DNA from 2 places in the Jeotgalibacillus sp. 10bf12 genome. Region 2 is predicted to be linked to the other one. Evidence: predicted binding sites of a transcription regulator. Region 2 holds the regulator's gene; the other holds the start of a gene.
The links. Region 2 encodes CtsR, which represses protease genes until heat stress. Its sites were predicted from a motif close to ATGGTCAATAAAGGTCAAACA; they were not measured.
Positions count from the first base shown of each region.

Region 1: a site for CtsR is predicted at 5,168-5,188, ahead of DH10bf12_RS11000 (ATP-dependent Clp protease ATP-binding subunit). Genes of this name have one in related genera too.

Region 1 is NZ_CP200276.1:2,108,209-2,114,496, forward strand. It holds gene DH10bf12_RS10985 (bifunctional metallophosphatase/5'-nucleotidase) at 1-609, shown strand, start outside; gene DH10bf12_RS10990 (MarR family winged helix-turn-helix transcriptional regulator) at 661-1,110, shown strand; gene DH10bf12_RS10995 (M3 family oligoendopeptidase) at 1,233-2,930, shown strand; gene DH10bf12_RS11000 (ATP-dependent Clp protease ATP-binding subunit) at 3,016-5,100, opposite strand; gene DH10bf12_RS11005 (hypothetical protein) at 5,252-5,953, opposite strand; gene DH10bf12_RS11010 (hypothetical protein) at 6,073-6,267, shown strand; gene DH10bf12_RS11015 (SDR family NAD(P)-dependent oxidoreductase) at 6,279-6,288, shown strand, end outside.
Region 2 is NZ_CP200276.1:937,554-943,841, forward strand. It holds rRNA gene DH10bf12_RS04500 (23S ribosomal RNA) at 1-1,540, shown strand, start outside; rRNA gene rrf (5S ribosomal RNA) at 1,609-1,724, shown strand; gene DH10bf12_RS04510 (CtsR family transcriptional regulator) at 2,243-2,704, shown strand; gene DH10bf12_RS04515 (UvrB/UvrC motif-containing protein) at 2,717-3,271, shown strand; gene DH10bf12_RS04520 (protein arginine kinase) at 3,261-4,340, shown strand; gene clpC (ATP-dependent protease ATP-binding subunit ClpC) at 4,337-6,288, shown strand, end outside.

The sequences.
Region 1 (6,288 bases), 1.2 Mb from region 2:
CCTTACACAATTAAAAAAGTAAAAGGTGTAAAGGTTGCCATTCTGGGCATTTCGGCTACCAGAAAGATCGGGGAACATCCGTTTATCCTGAAAGATATTTTAATTGAGGATGCTTATGTATCAGCAAAGCGCTGGGTTGGTTTTATTCATGAAACCGAGAGCCCGGATCTTGTAGTTGTTAATTACCACGGTGGTTTCAACAATAAAGATTCCCGAAGCATAGACCAGGGGGATGAGATCTGTTCGATTGATGGGATTGATATTCTATTGACTGGCAGAGACCATGCAAAGGTTAGTGAAATGAAAAATAGCAAATTTGTGATGCAGACAGGTGGATACGGGATTGAGCTGGGAGAAGTGCGTGTGAGACTTTCAAGCTTTGGATCTTCTTATAAAGTTGAGTCAATCCATGGTCATTTTCATGCAGCAAATGAAGCTGAGCCTGATGAAGAAATTGAAAAACTGGTATATTTTCAGCAGCTTGAAACATTAAATTGGAGTCTCCGTGAGAAGGTTTCACAGCATTTTAAGTATTCAAAGTCAGAGGATCCTGTTATCAATGATTGGTTGAAGAAATTGCGACTAAAGGATTATATTGACTTCTTTTAGTCCTCATCGCTATACTTTATAAGATGAATCTGACAAAAGGAATGACTGTAAATGACAGATGGAGCGGACTATAACCAATCATTAAAGCTATTTATTGTTTTATCGAGAGCGTATAAAGCAATTAACGAATCAAGCAGCAAGCTTTTTCAGGAGCATGGGCTGAATCCGACTGAATTTGGCGTGCTCGAATTACTGTACCATAAAGGGAAGCAGCCGCTTCAGAAAATAGGCGGAAAGATACTCCTGGCAAGCGGCAGTATCACGTATGTAGTGGACAAGCTTGAAAAAAAGGGGTTAATCTCAAGAATCGCTTCTCCGGAGGACCGAAGAGTGACATACGCTGTTATCACGGATGAAGGTCATCAATTTATGAGTGAGATCTTCCCGGCACATGAAAAAAACCTTCATGAACTTATGACAGCTTTATCAGATGAAGAACAAAAACAGGCAATCGAACTGCTGAAAAAATTAGGACTTTCTATTAAAGATCTATCTTATTAAGCAAATTCGAATGTTGAATACCAGACGCCGGAATAGTCCGGTGTTTTTTTATGGGGAAAAGCAGGAAGCAGGCAGCAATCAGTCGAATGGTATAACTGAATCCATACATAAGGAGAATGATGATGCTGAAATTTAGTGACTACGAATATAAACGCCCTGATATAGAGCAGGTAAAACATCAGTTTAATCAATTGCTTGAGGCTTTTAAGCAAGCTGATAGCCTCCAGGATCAGGAACAAGTGATCCTGAATGTAAATCAGCTGCGTGATGGTGTGTCCACGCAGGGTAATCTTGCATTTATCAGAGCATCCATTAATACAAAGGATGAATTTTATGAAAATGAAAAAAATTACTTTGATGAAGCCCAGCCGGAGTTTGAAGCTTTAGTTACGCTCTTTTATAAAGAGCTTGTTAAGTCTCCGTTTCGCAGTGAGCTTGAAGATAAATGGGGACGTCAATTCTTTGATCTGGCAGACTATTCCATTAAATCCTTTAGCCCTGAGATAATCCCTTTACTTCAGGAAGAAAACCGGCTCTCCTCTGAATATTCCAGGCTGGTGGCTTCAGCAGAGATTGAGTTTGAAGGGGAAACACTGACACTTGCTCAAATCGATCCATATACAGAATCAACTGATCGTAAAAAGAGAGAAAAAGCAGTGAAGGCTAAATTTGACTTCTTTGCACAAAATGAAGCCAGATTCGATTCACTGTATGACAGTCTGGTAAAAACCAGACATGAAATTGCATTAAAGCTTGGCTATAAAAACTTTGTAGATGTCGGCTACCTGAGAATGCTGAGAGTGGATTACGATGCAGAAAAAGTATCTAAATTCCGTGAGCAGGTCCGTACCTACGTTGTACCTCTTGCAACAAAGCTGAGAGAGCGTCAGCAGGAAAGAATTGGTGTGCAGGAATTGATGTTCTGGGATGAATCACTGGAATTTCTTACTGGAAATGCAAACCCGCAAGGCGGACCGGAGTGGATTATAGATAAAGGAAAACAGATGTATCAGGAGCTATCAGAAGAAACAAATGAGTTTTTTACGTTTATGAATGAGCGTGAACTGATGGACCTTGAAGCGAAGAAAGGGAAGGAAGCAGGAGGCTACTGTACATTTATTGAGAACTATGAAGCACCGTTTATTTTCTCTAATTTTAATGGAACTTCAGGAGACATTGATGTATTAACACATGAAGCGGGACATGCTTTTCAGGTGTATATGAGCAGGCACTCCATTATTCCTGAATATATCTGGCCAACACACGAGGCAGCTGAAATTCATTCAATGAGTATGGAGTTTCTGACTTGGCCGTGGATGGAGAACTTCTTCGGTGACCAGACTGAAAAATACAAGTTCACACATTTAAGCAGCGGGATTTTGTTCTTGCCATATGGAGTGGCAGTTGACGAATTCCAGCACCGTATTTATGAAAAGCCTGATATGACGCCTGATGAAAGAAAGGCGGTCTGGAAAGAGCTTGAAGAAATCTATCTGCCTCACCGCAAGTATGGGGACCATGACTACCTGAATCGAGGAGGGGTATGGCAGAGGCAGGGTCATATTTATGAAAATCCTTTTTACTATATTGACTACACGCTCGCCCAGATTTGTGCGTTTCAGTTCTGGAAAAAATCGAGAGAAGACTTTGACAATGCATGGAAGGATTACGTACATTTATGTAAGCTTGGCGGTTCAAAATCATTCACAAAGCTCGTTGAGGAAGCGAACCTTAAATCGCCATTTGAAACAGGGAGTCTGGAGTCAGTTGTGAAAGAGATCGAGCAATGGCTTGATGGTGTGGATGATAAAAAGCTTTGACAATAAACAATCTGAATGGATGAAAATAAATAAAGTACTAGTGAAACGATAAAAGCCTGAGACATTTGCATCTCAGGCTTTTAATTTATATCTTTTCAATTTTAATCTCGTGATCCACAAGTACTGCTTTCAGCTGCTTTTCTTCAGGGTGATCGTAAACAAAATCAGTTATCTGGTCTTCAATTGTTTCCTGAATCACTCTTCTGAGTGGACGTGCACCAAATGAAGGATGATAGCCAAGTTCAGCAATTTTTTCTTTTACTTCTTCAGTCACTTCAAGCTTCATCTGCTGCTCTTCAATCAGTTCATGCAGTTCATTTAGCATAAGATCAACAATTCTGATCAGGTGCTCTTTGCCAAGTGAATCAAATTCGATAATGCTGTCAAATCTGTTCAGAAACTCCGGTTTGAAAAAGTCACTCAGTGACTCCAGAATAGATGCTTCATCGGCAGCCTGTGTGGCACCGAAACCAACTGCTTTCTTTCTTGGTCCAATACCCGCATTACTGGTCATAATAATGACAGTTTCTTTAAAGCTCACTGTACGGCCCTGACTGTCAGTTAATCTGCCATCCTCCATAATCTGAAGGAACATATGCATCACATCGGGGTGCGCTTTTTCAATTTCGTCAAGCAGGAGAATCGTATAAGGTGAACGACGGACTTTTTCAGTCAGTTGTCCTGCCTGATCATGTCCGACATAGCCCGGCGGTGAACCAATTAATTTGGAAATGCTGTGCTTTTCCATATACTCACTCATATCGAGACGGATCATATGATCTTTAGAACCGAATAATTCTTCTGCTAGTGTTTTTGATAGCTCTGTTTTACCTACACCAGTCGGTCCGACAAAAAGGAATGAGCCTGCAGGGCGATTTTTGGATTTAAGTCCTGCACGGCTTCGGCGTACAGCTTTCGCTACGCGTTTCACAGCTTCATTTTGGCCAATTACATGGTTGCGCAGGTTTTCCTCCAGTTCAGCCATTTTTTTATGCTCATCCTGTTCCAGTTTGCCGACGGGTATTCCAGTTTTGCGTTCAATCAGCTTTTGGATGAGTTCGATCTGAACGACCGGCTTTTCAGAATGTGAAGGCTGATTCAATGCCTTCTCAAGTTCCTCCTCTTCATCTCTGAGCTTTGCAGCTTTTTCATATTCTTCATGCTTTAATGCTTCTTCCTTTTCAGCGTGAATTGATTTCAGACGCTTTTCAACAGCATCTTTATCCGCATGGTCCATTTTAAGGTTCAGCTTCGAGCCTGCTTCATCCATTAAGTCAATTGCCTTATCCGGAAGGAAGCGATCCTGGATATAGCGTTTTGATAGCGTAACGGTTGCTTCAATTGCTTCAGGGCTGTAAGTGACGCCATGGAAATCTTCATATCTCGGTGCAAGCCCTTTCAGGATATCAATTGCCTCTGAAATAGATGGCTCTTTCAGATGAATTGGCTGGAATCTTCGCTCTAATGCGGCATCCTTTTCGATTTTTCGATATTCAGAAAGTGTTGTTGCACCAACCAGCTGCATTTCACCTCGTGCAAGGGCAGGCTTCAGAATATTTCCTGCATCCATAGAACCCTCAGCTGATCCGGCACCAACAATCTGGTGGATTTCATCAATAAACAGGATAATATTTTTACGCTGCTGCAGTTCACTGATCAGCTGCTTCATTCTTTCTTCAAATTGCCCTCTGATGCCTGTGTTTGAGACAAGAGAAGCTACATCCAATAAAATAACTTCTTTTTGCTTTAACTTCTGAGGCACTGTACCTTCAGCAATTTTAAGTGCTAATCCTTCAGCAGCAGCTGTCTTCCCGATACCAGGTTCTCCAATCAGCACCGGGTTATTTTTATTTCTTCTATTTAAAATTTCAATCATTTGTTCAATTTCTGCATCCCGCCCGATTACAGGGTCAATCAGACCTGCACCAGCTAAGTTTGTCAGGTTTCTTCCGTACTCTTCAAGGAGACCCTGTTCTTTTGCAGGCTCCTGCTGCTTCGCCTGTTCGAAAGGCTGAAACTGGTCATGCCCTTTTTTATTCATAGCGGCATGAAGCTTTGAGCGCTCTTCTTTATAACATGCGGAGCACAAATGAAAATCCTGTACCTGATCATTCAATTGAACTCTGAATTGTATATTTGCAGGCTTGCTTTGGCATTTTTGACAAATCATTGTGACTCCTCCTTCAGCAAATTTAATTAACAAAGTTTGACTAACTTTGACTTTGTGATTTCAGTATACTTTGACCTTTATTGACTTTCAAGTAATAAGTTTTGAAGAAATAGAAAACCCTCTTTCTGTTTGTGAAAGAGGGTTACTTGTATTATTCGATTGTTTCAGCCATCTGAAGAAAAGCCTCTTCAAGATCGGAGTCTGTCTTTGTATAAATCGCAATTCTTACGTACATATCATTCTTTTCGTACAAATAAGTTTTAAACTGTTCTTCACTTAGTGTTGTTTCATAACCACCGATTATTTCATTGGCGCTCTCTTCAGGTGTCCACTCTCCCGCAGCTTCTCCCTTAATAGCATCTGCCTGACCCTTCATCTGCTCTTCGATCAGGGCAGCTTCAGATTCAGCTTTTGGATAAGTATAGATTCGCATATATTGTGCGCCATCCTCATCATAGAAAACCTGATCGACATATGGTTCCTCAGGTGTAAAAGTAAATCCTTCAGCCACATACATGCTGTAGTTGTTTTCTTCGCTTTCCTGTAAAAATGCAGTGCGTGCTGTCTCTTCACCGTTGATTGATAAAGTCATTTGCTGTTCCAAGAGTCGCATTTTAGTACCTTCTTCTTCAGTTGTATCTTCGGCTGATTCTTCCGGCATATCAGCAGATTCATCTGTTTCCTCTGCAGCTGGCTCTTCAACCTCTTCAGCGGTTTCATTATCTTCAGCAGGTTCCTCAGGACTTTCATCCTGCTGTCCACCGTTACTTCCCTCTTCAGCACTTTCAGTTCCACAAGCGGCCGTAAAAGCTGCGAGCATGAGTACAAGTAATAATGTCCATAACTTTTTCATCGTTATTCCTCCATTCAGTATGTATGCGCTTATAACATCAGACGTTTGAGTATTGTAAAAGTTTCAAAAAAGCCATAAAGTGATATAGAGTATCAGTATGGAAAAGCAGGTGAACAGGTATGAATAAAGAAGAAGTGAACAATTTACTTGAACAGTTGAAAACTGGAGAGTTAAAAGAAGTCTCGGTTGATAAAGAGGATTTTGATTTTTTCAGAGGTGTCTTAACTGACAGAAATGACTTTAAGCATTTCCGCGGAATAGCAGGGCACTTCGGGAAAACAGTCTATCAATATCTTGATGAGCCGAGAAGCTGAGGAGGAGTTTGATGAAGACAG
Region 2 (6,288 bases):
CGGGACCTAAGCCGAGGCCGATAGGCGTAGGCGATGGACAACAGGTTGATATTCCTGTACCACCAACACATCGTTTGAGTAATGGGGGGACGCAGGAGGATAGGAGAGCACGCCGTTGGTTGCGCGTGTTTAAGCAGTTAGGCAGGAAATGAGGTAAATCCCGTTTCCGCGTAAGCTGAGCTGTGATGACGAGGGAAATTAGTACCGAAGTCTTTGATTCCACACTGCCAAGAAAAGCCTCTAGCGAGATGCAAGGTGCCCGTACCGCAAACCGACACAGGTAGGCGAGGAGAGAATCTAAGGTGAGCGAGTGAACTCTCGTTAAGGAACTCGGCAAAATGACCCCGTAACTTCGGGAGAAGGGGTGCTCTATTAGGGTGCAAGCCCGAGAGAGCCGCAGTGAATAGGCCCAGGCGACTGTTTAGCAAAAACACAGGTCTCTGCGAAACCGTAAGGTGAAGTATAGGGGCTGACACCTGCCCGGTGCTGGAAGGTTAAGAGGAGTGCTTAGCGCAAGCGAAGGTGCGAATTGAAGCCCCAGTAAACGGCGGCCGTAACTATAACGGTCCTAAGGTAGCGAAATTCCTTGTCGGGTAAGTTCCGACCCGCACGAAAGGTGCAACGATCTGGGCACTGTCTCAACGAGAGACTCGGTGAAATTATAGTACCTGTGAAGATGCAGGTTACCCGCGACAGGACGGAAAGACCCCGTGGAGCTTTACTGCAGCCTGATATTGAATTTTGGCACAGCTTGTACAGGATAGGTAGGAGCCTTAGAAACCGGAGCGCCAGCTTCGGTGGAGGCATTGGTGGGATACTACCCCGCTGTGTTGAACTTCTAACCCGCGGCCCTTATCGGGCCGGGAGACAGTGTCAGGCAGGCAGTTTGACTGGGGCGGTCGCCTCCTAAAGAGTAACGGAGGCGCCCAAAGGTTCCCTCAGAATGGTTGGAAATCATTCGAAGAGTGTAAAGGCATAAGGGAGCTTGACTGCGAGACCTACAAGTCGAGCAGGGTCGAAAGACGGGCTTAGTGATCCGGTGGTTCCGCATGGAAGGGCCATCGCTCAACGGATAAAAGCTACCCCGGGGATAACAGGCTTATCTCCCCCAAGAGTCCACATCGACGGGGAGGTTTGGCACCTCGATGTCGGCTCATCGCATCCTGGGGCTGTAGTCGGTCCCAAGGGTTGGGCTGTTCGCCCATTAAAGCGGTACGCGAGCTGGGTTCAGAACGTCGTGAGACAGTTCGGTCCCTATCCGTCGTGGGCGCAGGAAATTTGAGAGGAGCTGTCCTTAGTACGAGAGGACCGGGATGGACGCACCGCTGGTGTACCAGTTGTCATGCCAATGGCATCGCTGGGTAGCTATGTGCGGACGGGATAAGTGCTGAAAGCATCTAAGCATGAAGCCCCCCTCAAGATGAGATTTCCCACACGCAAGTGGTAAGATCCCTGAAAGATGATCAGGTAGATAGGTTCGAGGTGGAAGCATGGTGACATGTGCAGCTGACGAATACTAATCGATCGAGGACTTAACCAAATCGGTTGATTCTCGGAAAATCCCTTACTTTGATGAACGTATCCAGTTTTGAAGGCGCGAGCCTTATGTCTAGTGATGACAGCGAAGAGGTCACACCCGTTCCCATGCCGAACACGGAAGTTAAGCTCTTCAGCGCCGATGGTAGTTGGGGGTTTCCCCCTGTGAGAGTAGGACGTCGCTAGGCAACCTGAGTCTTCCCCTGAGTGGGAAGGCTTTTTTTGTGCATTGAAACGCATTAGAGGGATATGATCTGAAGGGCATTAAGAGCAAAAGGCCAGAATCCCAGTGGCATCAAAGGCCAAAAGACGAAACCTTAAGTGCGTGTATGGACGACGGAATTCATTCAATTCGAAAGTTATTCCCTCAACCCTGTGGTGGATCCCTTCAATATCTGGTTTGATTCCCTCAATCCGGACATTAATTCCTTCAGCAGCCAAAAACACACCTTTTATTCCTTCATTCCATGTAAGATTTTCATCATAAAATTCATTAATTCCATCAACAAAAGTTGTATTTCCTTCAATTGCCCGCCATCAGCGCCATCCGTTCTATCTGTGCCACCTCCCTCCCTGATACATGCCTGCCCATACACCAACACTCATGCAAATCACCAGTATCCCAGCCCCTGAATTGCACATAAACTGAACTATGTTGTATAATCATAGTCAAAGATAGTCAAAGTCAAGGTGGGGAGGTGGCAATGTGAAAAATATTTCTGATGTGATTGAAAACTATTTGAAAGAGGTTTTGGAGAAGAGTGGAAGTGAAATAGTGGAGATAAAGCGCAGTGAGATTGCTGAGCGTTTCCAGTGCGTGCCTTCTCAAATCAATTATGTGATGAAAACCCGTTTTACGATTGAAAGTGGCTACGTTGTGGAGAGTAAGCGTGGCGGCGGAGGGTATATACGTATTATAAAAGTAAAAAGTGATGATCATGCGCATTTAATTGATCAGATTCTTGAGATTCTTCAGCCGGTTGTTTCACAGGCGGTTGCGGAGAGTGTGGTATTTCGATTGATTGATGAAGAAGTGATTTCCAAACGGGAAGCAAAGCTTATGCTCAGTGCGATGGACCGGTCTACGCTGAATGTGCCTCTGCCTGTAAGGGATGAGGTAAGAGGAAGGATCCTGACCGCTATGCTGACTGTTTTAAAATATCAATAAGGTCGCGGGGTGATGAGTATGATGTGTGAGCAATGCCAGGAGCGGCCTGCTGCTGTTCATTTGAAAAATGTCGTGAACGGTAAGAAGTCGGAGATTCATTTGTGTGAGGTGTGTGCCCAGGATAAGGGTGAAGCGTTCATGAATGATGATGGTGCATTTTCGTTTAATCATTTACTTGCAGGACTGTTGAATGTGTCACCTGTGATGAAGCAGAGTCAGCCTCAGCAGCAGAGACGTGAGACGGTTGAGTGCAGTGGGTGCCAAATGACATTTGATCAGTTTTTAAAGATTGGAAAGTTTGGCTGCCCGAAGTGTTATGAATCCTTCAGGGATCAGCTGCCGCCTATTTTAAAAAGACTGCATAGCGGTAATACTGTTCATCAGGGCAAGCTGCCTGAGCGCCAGGGTGGCACGATTCATATGAAGCGGAAGGTAACGGAGCTGCGTTCAGATCTGAAGGCTTTGATTGAACAGGAAGAATTTGAACAGGCGGCTGAAATTCGTGATCAGATCCGTTCGCTTGAAGCCGAAATTCGTGATGAAGGGGGCGGCGCTGATGAGTCTTGAGAGATTTTTAAATCAGGCGGTCAGTTCCTGGATGAATGAAGACGGCCCTTACTCAGAAATTGTACTGTCTACAAGAATCAGACTGGCGCGGAATCATCATGAATACGCGTTTCCGACCGTGTTTACTCAAGAGGAAGCTGAGCAGACGTCAGAGGCAGTTGGGACTGCAGTTCAGCAGGCAGGGTATCCACTTGAGGAGCTGAAAATGAAGGATTTGCAGGGGCTTGAAAAAAGAGTACTTGTAGAGAAACATTTAATTAGTCCAAACCTTGCGGAGGATTCAAGTTCTTCCTCTGTATGGCTGTCAGATGATGAGGATGTCAGCCTGATGGTCAATGAAGAGGATCATTTGCGTATCCAGTGCCTGTTTCCCGGCCTTCAGCTTAAGGAGGCACTGCGAAAAGCGCTTGAGATAGATGATGCGATCGAGGAGCATTTTGATTATGCGTTCGATGAGAATTTCGGATATTTGACGACCTGCCCGACAAATGTTGGGACGGGATTGCGTGCATCTGTTATGATGCATTTACCAGGATTAATGATGACGCACCAGATGAACCGGATTATTCCTGCGATTGGACAATTTGGTCTGGTAGCGAGAGGAATTTACGGTGAGGGTAGCGAAGCTTTAGGTAACATCTTTCAGATCTCTAACCAGACGACACTCGGGAAGTCAGAAGAAGATATTACTGAGGACCTGCTGCATGTGGTAGATCAGATTATTGCCCAGGAGAAGTCAGCCAGGGAAGCACTGGTTAAATCATCAGGGATCCAGCTTGAAGATAGAGTGTTCCGGTCTTATGGAACATTGCGTTACAGCCGCGTGATTGAGTCTAAGGAAGCGGCAAAGTGCCTGTCGGATGTACGTCTTGGCATTGACCTTGGGTTTATTGAAAATGTGTCGAGAAGTATTTTAAATGAGCTGATGATTTTGACGCAGCCAGGATTTTTACAGCAGTATGCAGGAGGTTTCCTGCGTCCTGTGGAAAGAGATATCAGGCGGGCTTCGCTGATCCGCGAGCGTCTGGAGATGGATGTAAGTAAAGATAAAGGAGGATCAGACATATGATGTTTGGACGATTCACAGAGAGAGCACAAAAAGTATTAGCATTGGCACAGGAAGAGGCAATCCGTCTTTCCCATTCAAATATCGGTACTGAGCATATCCTTCTTGGTCTCGTTCGTGAAGGAGAGGGCATTGCAGCGAAAGCACTGCAGACGCTTAATTTGAGCACAACGAAAATTCAGGAAGAAGTTGAAGAGCTGATCGGTAAGGGGACAGAACAGTCACCAAGCGTTCACTATACACCGAGAGCAAAAAAAGTCATTGAGCTTTCAATGGATGAGGCACGTAAACTTGGCCACTCTTATGTAGGAACTGAACATATTCTGCTTGGCTTAATCCGTGAAGGAGAGGGCGTAGCAGCACGCGTACTGAATAATTTAGGTGTAAGTCTGAATAAAGCACGCCAGCAGGTACTTCAGCTTCTTGGCAGCAATGAGGCAGGCGGTCAGCAGGCTTCAAATGCAAGTGCGAATACACCAACACTTGATGGACTGGCGCGTGATCTGACAGTGATTGCACGTGAAGGAAGCCTCGACCCTGTAATTGGCCGAAGCAAGGAAATCCAGCGTGTCATCGAAGTATTAAGCCGCCGTACAAAGAATAACCCGGTACTAATCGGGGAGCCTGGTGTTGGTAAAACAGCGATTGCTGAAGGACTGGCACAGCAGATTGTACAGAATGAAGTGCCGGAAATCCTGCGTGATAAGCGCGTGATGACACTTGATATGGGTACGGTTGTTGCAGGTACAAAATACCGCGGTGAATTTGAAGACCGTCTGAAAAAAGTAATGGATGAAATTCGTCAGGCAGGTAACGTGATTCTGTTTATCGATGAGCTTCATACATTGATCGGTGCAGGTGGAGCAGAGGGTGCGATTGATGCATCCAACATTCTGAAGCCATCCCTTGCACGTGGTGAACTGCAGTGTATCGGTGCGACAACACTTGATGAGTACCGCAAGTATATTGAAAAGGATGCAGCGCTTGAGCGTCGTTTCCAGCCGATTCAGGTGGATGAGCCGACAGCTGATGAGTCAGTGCTGATCTTAAAAGGACTGCGTGACCGTTATGAAGCACACCACCGTGTATCGATTACGGACGCAGCGATTGAAGCAGCAGTGAAAATGTCAGACCGTTATATTTCTGACCGATTCCTGCCGGATAAGGCGATTGATTTAATTGATGAGGCAGGTTCGAAAGTACGTCTGCGTTCATATACAACACCTCCAAATCTGAAGGAGCTTGAAGCTAAGCTTGAAGGCATCCGTAATGAGAAAGATGCTGCCGTTCAGAGCCAGGAGTTTGAAAAAGCAGCTTCTCTTCGTGATTCAGAGCAGAAGACGAAAGAAAAGCTAGAAGAAACGAAGAAAGAGTGGAAAGAAAAGCAGGGTCAGGAAAATACTGAAGTGACAGTTGAAGATATCGCACACGTTGTGTCTACATGGACAGGTGTACCGGTATCCCGCCTTGCTGAAACTGAAACGCAGAAGCTTCTGCACCTTGAGGATTCACTTCACGGCCGCGTGATTGGTCAGGAAGATGCAGTAACAGCGATTGCAAAAGCAGTCCGCCGTGCACGTGCAGGGCTGAAGGATCCGAAGCGTCCGATTGGTTCATTCATTTTCCTTGGACCAACTGGTGTCGGTAAGACAGAGCTTGCCCGCGCACTTGCTGAATCAATGTTCGGTGAAGAGGATGCGATGATTCGTATTGATATGTCAGAGTATATGGAAAAGCATTCGACATCACGTCTTGTCGGTTCACCTCCAGGCTATGTTGGATATGAAGAAGGCGGTCAGCTGACTGAGAAAGTCCGCCGCAAACCATACTCAGTTGTGCTGCTTGATGAAATTGAGAAAGCACACCCTGATGTATTTAACATCCTGCTGCAGGTACTTGAAGATGGACGCCTGACAGACTCTAAGGGTCGTACAGTCGACTTCCGTAACGT